Regions from separate parts of the Mesorhizobium sp. SP-1A genome, predicted to be linked through region 3. Evidence: predicted binding sites of a transcription regulator. Region 3 holds the regulator's gene; each other region holds the start of a gene.

The links. The regulator LexA, encoded in region 3, represses DNA repair genes until DNA is damaged. The targets are predictions, from matches to a motif close to TGTTCNNNNTGTGTTCNG.
Region 1: the regulator LexA is predicted to act here: its motif matches at 1,302-1,319, upstream of QU595_RS21900 (DNA recombination protein RmuC).
Region 2: the regulator LexA is predicted to act here: its motif matches at 1,493-1,510, upstream of QU595_RS29630 (YifB family Mg chelatase-like AAA ATPase).

Annotation. Positions count from the first base shown of each region.
Region 1 covers NZ_JAVXZD010000005.1:82,905-86,180, forward strand. Annotated here, with positions in the region: gene fmt (methionyl-tRNA formyltransferase) at 1-600, opposite strand, end outside; gene def (peptide deformylase) at 715-1,248, opposite strand; gene QU595_RS21900 (DNA recombination protein RmuC) at 1,352-2,605, shown strand; gene dnaQ (DNA polymerase III subunit epsilon) at 2,638-3,276, opposite strand, start outside.
Region 2 covers NZ_JAVXZD010000015.1:11,675-14,950, forward strand. Annotated here, with positions in the region: gene QU595_RS29620 (putative bifunctional diguanylate cyclase/phosphodiesterase) at 1-233, opposite strand, end outside; gene gshB (glutathione synthase) at 454-1,395, shown strand; gene QU595_RS29630 (YifB family Mg chelatase-like AAA ATPase) at 1,600-3,132, shown strand.
Region 3 covers NZ_JAVXZD010000010.1:72,864-76,139, forward strand. Annotated here, with positions in the region: gene glp (gephyrin-like molybdotransferase Glp) at 1-1,155, shown strand, start outside; gene lexA (transcriptional repressor LexA) at 1,265-1,984, shown strand; gene QU595_RS27585 (ComEC/Rec2 family competence protein) at 1,978-3,276, opposite strand, start outside.

The sequences.
Region 1 (3,276 bases), on a different contig from region 3:
CCCCTCGGCCGCTTGCGGCGTATAAGCCAGACTTCCGCTTTCCAGCCGTGAAAGGGCTTCGGTCATCAGTTCGGCGCATGATGCCATCAGACGGTCGTGCAGGTCGCCGGCGGTCATATCGGCTTCGATGGCCAGCTTTTCAACCAGCGCCACCGGTCCGGTGTCCAGGCCTTCCTCCATTCTCATCACCATCATGCCGGTCTCGGCATCGCCGGCCATAATCGCGCGCTGGATGGGTGCGGCACCGCGCCAGCGCGGCAAAAGCGAGGCGTGGCCGTTGAGGCAGCCGAGACGGGGAGCGTCGAGGACCGGCTTCGGCAGAATGAGCCCATAGGCCACGACAACCGCTACGTCCGCATCCAGCGAGCGGAACGCCTGCCGATCCGAATCATCCTTGAGCGTCAAAGGCGTGCGAACTTCCACCCCGAGGCGTTCGGCCTCGCGCTGCACCGGCGAAGGCGTCAGTTCCAGCCCGCGCCGGCCGCCGGCGCGCGGCGGCTGAGTGTAGACGGCGACGATCTCGTGCCCGGCCTCGGCCAGCGCGCGCAGGGTCGGCACGGAGAATTCCGGCGTACCCATGAAGACGACGCGAAGCGGCATTTTGGTCCGTGGCTCGGTTTTTCGGTCCGGTTTTGTAAGGCGCGCGGTCTTCCGCTTCAAACGGATTCGCGAATTTCACCCAGAATCCGCGGGCCAGTGGCAAATGTGCCGGCCTTAGCCCACCAGCCGGCTCGGCGCCGGACGGTCCTTTGCCAGCTTGCGGAACTTGCGCATCACCATGTCGCGCTTGAGTTTGGAGATATGGTCGATGAACAGAACGCCGTTGAGATGGTCGATCTCGTGCTGGAGACAGGTCGCCATCAGTCCTTCGGCCTTGATCTCCTGTTCCTTGCCGCTGCGGTCCAGATATCTGGCCCGCACCGAGGCCGGGCGCTCCACCTCTGCGTAGTAGTCCGGGATCGACAGGCAACCCTCCTCATAGGTCGAGCGCTGTCCGGAGCTTTCGAGGATCTCGGGATTGACGAAGACATGCGGCGCCGGCTCCTCGCCTTCCTTGGCGAGGTCGATCACCAGCAGCCGGATCGGCTCGCCGATCTGGATGGCGGCAAGACCTATTCCCGGCGCGTCATACATGGTTTCCAGCATGTCGTCGGCAAGCTTGCGCAGCGCGTCGTCGACGCGTTCCACCGGCTTTGACACCTGGCGCAGGACCGGATCGGGCAGGATGATGAGCGGCTTGATGGACATGCCGCCTCACCTAAGACTTTGCCGGAAAAGCGTCAACCGGTGCGATATCCACATGTTCACGTTTTGATCTATGCTGTCGCGGCGAATCGTCTATGGTGTCGCCATGAACGATTCCGCCAGCCCCCTGTCCGAACCCGTACTCCGTCTCGGCGCCAGCGTCTTCACGCTCGGGCAATCGCTGGCTGCCTGCGGTGTGGTCCTTCTGGTTCTTCTCGGCGGGCTTGCCTATGCGTTGTGGCGCTCGGCGCAGGCGCGCGCACTGGCGGCAACGGAGGCCGTCGAACGCACCCGCGAGGCCGAGGCCCGCATGGCCGGCATCCTGCAGGCCCAGGCCGAGATGAAGGGCTCGATGGGCGCGCTGGCCGAGGTGTTCGGCGCAAGGCAGGCCGAGTTGACGCAATCGCTCGGGCAGCGCCTCGACGCCATGACCGGCCGCATCGGCCAGTCGATGACCGAACAGGCGCGCTCGACGCACGAAAGCTTGGCCAAGCTGCAGGAACGCCTCGCCGTCATCGATACCGCGCAGGGGAACATCCAGTCGCTGGCGGGGCAGGTGGTGCAATTGCAGGCGATCCTCTCCAACAAGCAGACGCGCGGCGCATTCGGCCAATCGCGCATGGAGGCGATCGTCGCCGATGGGCTGCCGCACGGCGCCTATGCGTTCCAGGCAACGCTATCGAACGGCAGCCGGCCGGATTGCATCGTCAAGATGCCCAACGGCGCGCCTGACCTGGTCATCGACGCCAAATTCCCGCTGGAAGCCTGGAACGCCATCCGCGCCGCCGAGAGCCCGGACCTGCAGAAGGTGGCGTCACAATCGTTCCGCCGCGATGTCGAGGTCCATATCCGCGACATTTCCGAAAAATACCTGATCCAGGGCGAGACGCAGGACACGGCCTTCATGTTCGTGCCGTCGGAATCGGTCTTTGCCGAAATCCACGAGAATTTCGAGGCGCTGGTGCAGCGTGCCCATCGGGCCCGCGTCGTCATCGTCTCGCCATCTCTGCTGATGCTGTCGATCCAGGTGGTTCAGGCCATCCTCAAGGACGCGCGCATGCGAGAGCAGGCACACCTGATCCAGGGCGAGGTGGTGCGGCTGATGGAAGATGTCGGACGTCTCGACGAGCGGGTGCGCAAGTTGCAGGCGCATTTCGGGCAGGCCTCGAAGGACATTGACGACATACTCGTCTCCTCCTCCAAGGTGACCAGGCGCGGCCAGAAGATCGAGGCGCTGGAATTCGGCGAGCATGCCGGCGAGGCAGAGGCCGAAACGGCCACGCACGCGGCGGCAAGCAAGCGCACGGCGGATTCCAAGACCGGCCAGCTCAGGCTGCGCGTGGTCGAAGACGACAATTGAGGCTTTTAAGCCCCGGACGATCGTCCGTTCGTTCAGCTTTGGTCGAGGCGCGCCCAAAGCGCCTTCTCGCCAAGCGATTCGACCATCTTCGCATGTGCCGCACGCTCGACTTCCGTCAGCCGCGCCGGCAAGGGCGAAGGCCGTGCCGAGACGACGATCTCCGCCACGGCAATATTTTCGCCATCCGCCGCCGGCAGCGCGATGCTGTCGAGGATCAGCGCAGCCTGTTTGCCGCCGATCAGTTCGATGTAGACTTCGGCCAGAAGCTCGGAATCGAGCAAGGCGCCATGCTTGGTCCGGCGGCCGTTGTCGATGCCGTAGCGGCGGCAAAGCGCATCCAGCGAATTCGGGCCCATCGGGTGCTTGCGCCGCGCCAATGCGAGCGTGTCCACGACGCGCTCGGGGCTAACCGGCGGATGGCCAAGGCGGGCGAATTCGGCGTTGATGAAGCCTATGTCGAAACCGGCATTATGGGCGACCAGCTTGGCTCCGTCGATGAAAGTCAGAAATTCTTCCGCGAGATCGCCGAATACGGGTTTGCCGACGAGATCGTCCGCACCGATGCCATGGACGGCCTGCGCCTCGACATTGATCGCGCGACCCTGCGGATTGATATAGTGATGGAACGTCCGCCCGGTCGCGAAGCGATTGACCAGCTCGATGCAGCCGAG
Region 2 (3,276 bases), on a different contig from region 3:
TGCACCAGAATGTCGTCGCCGGCCTTGTGCCCGAACAGGTCGTTGATCGGCTTGAAGCCGTCGAGGTCGAGGATGCCGATGGCAAACGGGGCCGGATCGTCCGAGCGGTCGGCGATCAGCCGGTCGATCTTGTCGAAGAAACGGCGATGGTTGCCAAGCCCGGTAAGCGGATCCGTCAAGGCCATATCTGCGCCTTCCCTGCCTGACAGCGCGGCGCCAAACGGCATGTGCATTCCCTGTTCCTGCTTTTTGTTTCGGTATTTTTTCCGACAGTCGCAGCAAACCCTTTAGGAAAGGTATCTCTCGCCAGGGCAGGGGATCCGGTCCCGGGCTTCGAGAACAATGGGCAGTTTCGGCCGACGATCCCGCGAAAACCGCGAGGCGGCAATTGGCATGCGGGTCGGGAGACTATAAATGCTTGCGACCGAGCATCGTTTCAGGAGTAGTCCCGCCATGCCGCTCAAGATCGCTGTCCAGATGGATCATATCTCGACCGTGTCGATCGCGGGCGACACCACCTTCGCGCTTTGCCTGGAAGCGCAGCGGCGCGGGCACAAGCTCTATCACTACACGCCCGACCGGCTCTCCCAATGGGGCGCCACCGTCTTCGCCCGCGTGGAGGAGATGCAGGTGCGCGACGAGAAGGGCAGCCACTATTCGCTGGGCGAGCCGGTGCGCACCGATCTTTCGGAAATGGACGTGGTGCTGCTGCGCCAGGACCCGCCCTTCGACATGAACTACATAACCACCACGCATATGCTGGAGCGCATCCATCCGAAGACGCTGGTGGTCAACGATCCGGCCTGGGTGCGCAACAGCCCAGAGAAGATTTTCGTCACCGAATTCTCCGGCCTCATGCCGGAAACCCTCATCACCAAGGACCCGCAGGAAGTCGCCGCCTTCCGCCGCCAATACGGCGACATCATCGTCAAGCCGCTCTACGGCAATGGCGGCGCCGGCATCTTCCACATGCAGGAAGCCGACCGCAACCTGGCTTCATTGCTCGAGATGTTCGGCCAGCTCTTTCGCGAGCCCTTCATCGTGCAGCGCTACCTCAAGGAAGTGCGCGCCGGAGACAAGCGCATCATCCTGATCGATGGCGAGCCGGTGGGTGCGGTCAACCGTGTCCCGGCGGAACATGATTCGCGTTCCAACATGCATGTCGGCGGCCGTGCCGAAAAGACCGAGCTGACCCCGCGCGAGCGCGAGATATGCGCGGCCATCGGACCGTCGCTCAAGGCACGCGGCTTCATCCTCGTCGGCATCGACGTCATCGGCGACTGGATGACCGAGATCAACGTCACCTCGCCGACCGGCATACGCGAGGTGAAACGCTTCGGCGGCACCGACATCGCCGCTCTTTTTTGGGACGCGGTGGAGGCCAAGCGCGCCTGAGGGCGCCGCTGCCGCGATCCGAACGGACGCTCTTGGACCGCCGCAATGTTCCGGCATTGCAACCGGCACAACCGCGCTCGCAGCCGTGGCGCGAAATTGTTCTCTTAATGTTCTTGATTTGAACCGCGTTCCGTGGTTGTCTTGCCGATAATGACGCTTTCGGGCGTTGCGGGCGCAGAGCCCGCGTGGGGCGGGGTTTTCGGAATGATCGCACGGGTGCGCACGGTCGCGTTCCAGGGCATAGAGGCCGTTCCGGTCGATGTGCAGGTCATGGTTGCGCCTGGCAAGGTGGGCATGTCGATCGTCGGCCTGCCCGACAAGGCGGTCGCCGAAAGCCGGGAACGCGTGCAGGCGGCACTTCATGCCTCCGGCCTGTCGATGCCGGCGCGCAAGGTGACGGTCAATCTGGCTCCGGCGGACCTGCCCAAGGAAGGCAGCCACTACGACCTGCCCATCGCACTCGGGCTTATGGCGGCGCTCGGCGCCGTCCCCGCGGATGCCCTGGCCGGCTATGTGGTGCTGGGTGAATTGTCGCTGGACGGCGCCATTGCGGCGGTCGCGGGCGTGCTGCCGGCCGCGATCGGCGCCAATGCGGAAGGCAAGGGCCTCATCTGCCCGCATGTCTGCGGGCCGGAAGCGGCTTGGGCGAGCGCGGAGATCGACATACTGGCGCCGCGCAGCCTGATAGCCATCGCCAACCATTTTCGCGGCACGCAGGTCCTGTCCAGGCCGGAAGCCGGCGTGCGGCAGGGAGCGGGTGTCTTGCCGGACCTTGCCGACATCAAGGGGCAGGAGAGCGCCCGTCGGGCGCTGGAGGTGGCCGCCGCCGGCGGACACAACCTGCTGATGGCTGGCCCGCCCGGTTCGGGAAAGTCCATGCTGGCGCAGCGTCTGCCGTCGATCCTGCCGCCGCTGGCGCCGAGGGAATTGCTGGAAGTGTCGATGATCGCGTCGGTTGCCGGCGAACTGGCGGAAGGGCGATTGAGCGACCGGCGGCCGTTCAGGGCGCCGCATCATTCGGCTTCAATGGCGGCACTGGTGGGCGGCGGCCTGCGTGCGCGGCCGGGCGAGGTTTCGCTCGCACATAACGGCGTGCTTTTCCTCGACGAATTCCCGGAATTCTCCCCGCAGGCACTGGATGCGTTGCGCCAGCCGCTCGAGACCGGCGAATGCGTCATCGCCCGCGCCAATCATCGCATATCCTATCCTTCGCGCATCCAGCTTGTCGCGGCCATGAACCCATGCCGCTGCGGCATGGCCGGGGAGCCGGGCTGGCGTTGCGCGCGCGGCGAACGCTGCAAGGCCGACTATCAGGCGCGCATTTCCGGTCCGCTGCTGGACCGCATCGACCTGCGCGTCGAGGTGCCGGCCGTCTCGGCGAGCGATCTCGTGCGCCCCGGACAGTCGGAGCCCAGCGCCGCCGTTGCAGCGCGCGTGGCGCGCGCACGTGCCATTCAGGCCGAGCGTTTCGAGAGGCTCGGCGCGTCCGGCGTCGTCACCAACGCTCATTGCGGCGCGGCACTGATCGAGAAGATCGCTGCTCCCGACGCCGGCGGCCAGGCCCTGCTCGGCGACGCCAGCGAAAAACTCGGCCTGTCGGCAAGGGCCTATCACCGCATCCTCAAGGTGGCGCGCACGCTGGCCGATCTCGAGGGAAACGAGACGGTCGGGCGCATCCATCTTGCCGAGGCCATCTCCTATCGCGTGGCATCCGACAGGCTGATGCAGGCGGCATAGGGTGGTTCGGAGCGATTTTTCCCGGAATCGCGTGCCGACAAGTGGTCTGCTGTCGCAAACGATGCCTGCTTTCGGACAGTCGAGATCCGACCGATGCGGAGCCGAAAGGTTAAACGATGCCGGCACGACCGGCGCGTTCAAAGC
Region 3 (3,276 bases):
CCGCTTCCGGCTGAAAGCGTCGCGCTCTCCGAAGCCTTTGAGCGCGTGCTGGCCGGCCCGCTGGCCGCTCTGCGCACCCAGCCTCCCTTCGACGCCTCCGCCATGGACGGCTATGCGTTGCGCGCGGACGATGTCGCCACCGTGCCGGCCCGGCTCGCCGTTGTCGGCACTGCCGCCGCGGGCCACCCTTTTCAAGGCCATGTCGGCAGCGGCGAAGCGGTTCGCATCTTCACCGGGGCGCCATTGCCCGCCGGCGCGGACGCCATCGTCATCCAGGAGAATGTCCGCGACCTCGGAGAAGGCCTGATCCAGGTGCTGGAAGGCTCTGCACCGGGTCGTCATATCCGGTTTACCGGCCTCGACTTCTCCGAAGGCGAGATATTGTTGAAGAAAGGCCGCATCCTCGATGCAGCGGCGCTGTCCCTTGCCGCTTCGGCCAACCATCCGCGCCTCGACGTGGTGCGCAGGCCGCTGGTCGCGATCATCGCGACTGGCGACGAGCTCTTGCCGCCCGGCAGCGATCTCGGTCCGGGCAAGATCATCGCGTCGAACGCTTTCGGCGTAGTCGCGGCGGCGCGCTCGGTGGGCGCAGACGTTCTCGATCTCGGCATCGCCTCCGACAACCGGGAAGCCATCGCGGCGCTCATCAGGAAAGCCGTCGCCGCCAGGGCAGACGTGCTGGTCACTTTGGGCGGTGCTTCGGTCGGCGACCACGATCTGGTCAACGACGTGCTGACCTCCGAGGGCATGAAGCTCGATTTCTGGCGCATCGCCATGCGCCCGGGCAAGCCGCTGATGTTCGGCAGGCTGCAAGGCGTCCGCTGCATCGGCTTGCCGGGAAATCCGGTAGCGAGCATCGTCTGTTCGCAGCTTTTCCTGAAGCCCCTGCTCGCTGGCCTCGGCGGACGGCCATTCCAGCAGGTGATGCGTGAAGCCACGCTCGGCATCGCCATGCCTGCCAACGACCGGCGCGAGGATTACGTTCGTGCGGTGGTGCTGAAGGAAGACGCCGGGCGGACGGTTGCGACACCCTTTGGCGTGCAGGATTCGTCCATGCTCAAGACGCTGGCGGATGCCGATGGGCTGATCGTGCGGGCACCATTCGCGCCAGCCGCGCAGGTTGGCGACACCTGCACCGTGCTGATGCTGCGCTGAACAAATCGTCAACGCGTTCACAGAACTTTAAACGGTTGCGGAACACAACTGGAACAGATAGTGTTTGTTCCGGGTTTGTTTTTCTGATTCCGATCCCTCGGGGGCAACAATGCTGACGCGCAAGCAACATGAGCTTCTCCTTTTCATCCACGAGCGGTTGAAGGAAAGCGGCATCCCCCCCTCCTTCGACGAGATGAAGGAGGCGCTTGATCTTGCTTCCAAATCCGGCATTCACCGGCTGATCACGGCGCTGGAGGAGCGCGGGTTCATCCGCCGCCTCCCCAATCGGGCGCGGGCTCTGGAAGTGCTGCGCCTGCCCGACTCGATCGCTCCCGGCCTCAATGCGGCGCGAAAGTTCTCGCCCAGCGTCATCCAGGGCAGTTTGGGCCGGCCGGTCAAGGAAACGCCCCGCGCCCCGGCTGCGAGCAATGACGACGACGCCGCGCCCGCCATTTCCGTGCCCGTGATGGGCCGTATCGCAGCCGGTGTCCCGATCGACGCGATCCAGCACAAGACGCACTCGATCTCGGTGCCGCCGGACATGATCAGCGGCGGCGAGCACTACGCCCTCATGGTCAAGGGCGATTCCATGATCGAGGCCGGCATCTTCGACGGCGATACGGTCATCATCCGCAACGCCAACACCGCCAGCCCCGGCGAAATCGTCGTGGCGCTGATTGACGAGGAGGAAGCGACATTGAAGCGCTTCCGCCGGAAAGGCGCCTCGATCGCGCTGGAAGCGGCCAATCCCGCTTACGAGACGCGCATCTTCGGGCCGGATCGCGTCAAGGTGCAGGGGCGACTCGTCGGGCTGATCCGGCGCTATTGATAGCGCGCCTGTGGCTCGTTGGCTTCGTCGTCGGACGGTGGTGAGGCCGACGGCGTCGGCGAAGAAGACTTGGGCGACCGCTGCTTTCCGGATTTCGGTTGGTATGGCGGCAATCCCCTTGCATCGCGGGAGAACCGGCGCTGGACATGCCAGGGACGGTAGTCGTCTTCGATGGCGAAGCGGATTTCCGCTTGCGCGGTTGCCGAAGCCGGATTGAAGCGGACAGCGGCGCTGCCGGAACGGGCCAGATCCCGCTTCGTGACGACGGCGATCAGCGGGTCGTTGCAGGGATCGGCTGCCGTCGCGTCCTCGATGACGATGAGCGCCGCAAAGCCGCATGCGGACCGCGCCGCGGTAAGGGTCGACGCATGCGCGACGATCGCTCCGTTCGGATGGCGCGCCACGCACAGTCCAGCGCCGCACAGGAACGGGCTGCCGGGCGGCAGTTCACTGGCATCGATGCCTGTATACCGCAGGTCCGGGCCCTTCAACCGTTCCGGCAGAACCAGGTTTTCGGCATCCATGGCGCGGCGCCAATTATCCATCGCGAAGGCGCTGGGACGTGGCCGGTTGACTGCAAGCTCGGAGCCTCCGATCGGCACCGCGACGAGGCGCGCGTCTTCGGCCACCAGCACATCCGGAACCTCTACCGCGCGCAACGTCAGGATACCGGCGATCGCGAAAGGCAAGGCGGCCAGCCGCCACCATGTCGTCGCCATGGTGGCGATCACCAGCGCGACCGTAACCAGCAGGACGGATTGCAAGGAGATCAGCCCTATTCCGTCGACCGGCGAATGCTCCGACAGCCAGTTCGAGATGGCGATCATGGCCGTCAGCCCCTTCCCCATCACATAGAGGAAGGGCCAGTCCGCGCCGAAGGGCATCGCCAGCGCGCTGAACACCGCGAACGGCATGACGGCCAGCGATACGACCGGCATGACGGCCAGGTTGGCAAACAGGCTGAGCGGCGAAATCCGTTGAAAATGCCAGGCGGCATAAAGCGTCGTGGCGAGACCGGCGACGATGGTGGTCGCCGAAGCGGCCACCAGTCCTTTTCCCAGCCAGCCGACTGCCGCGGCTGGAAGGGAGCGATCGGTCACCGGCATATGAGCCGATCGGCCCTTCCGTGCCCTATAATCCGTCCAGCCGGCAAAAGCGCCTACCAGCGCGGCGGTTGCCGCAAACGACATCTGGAAGCTGGGGCCGACCACTTCATGCGGCGAGAACGCGATCACGACCAGCGCGGATATGGCAAGATTGCGCATGGTAAGGGCGGCCCGGTCGAAGAGAAC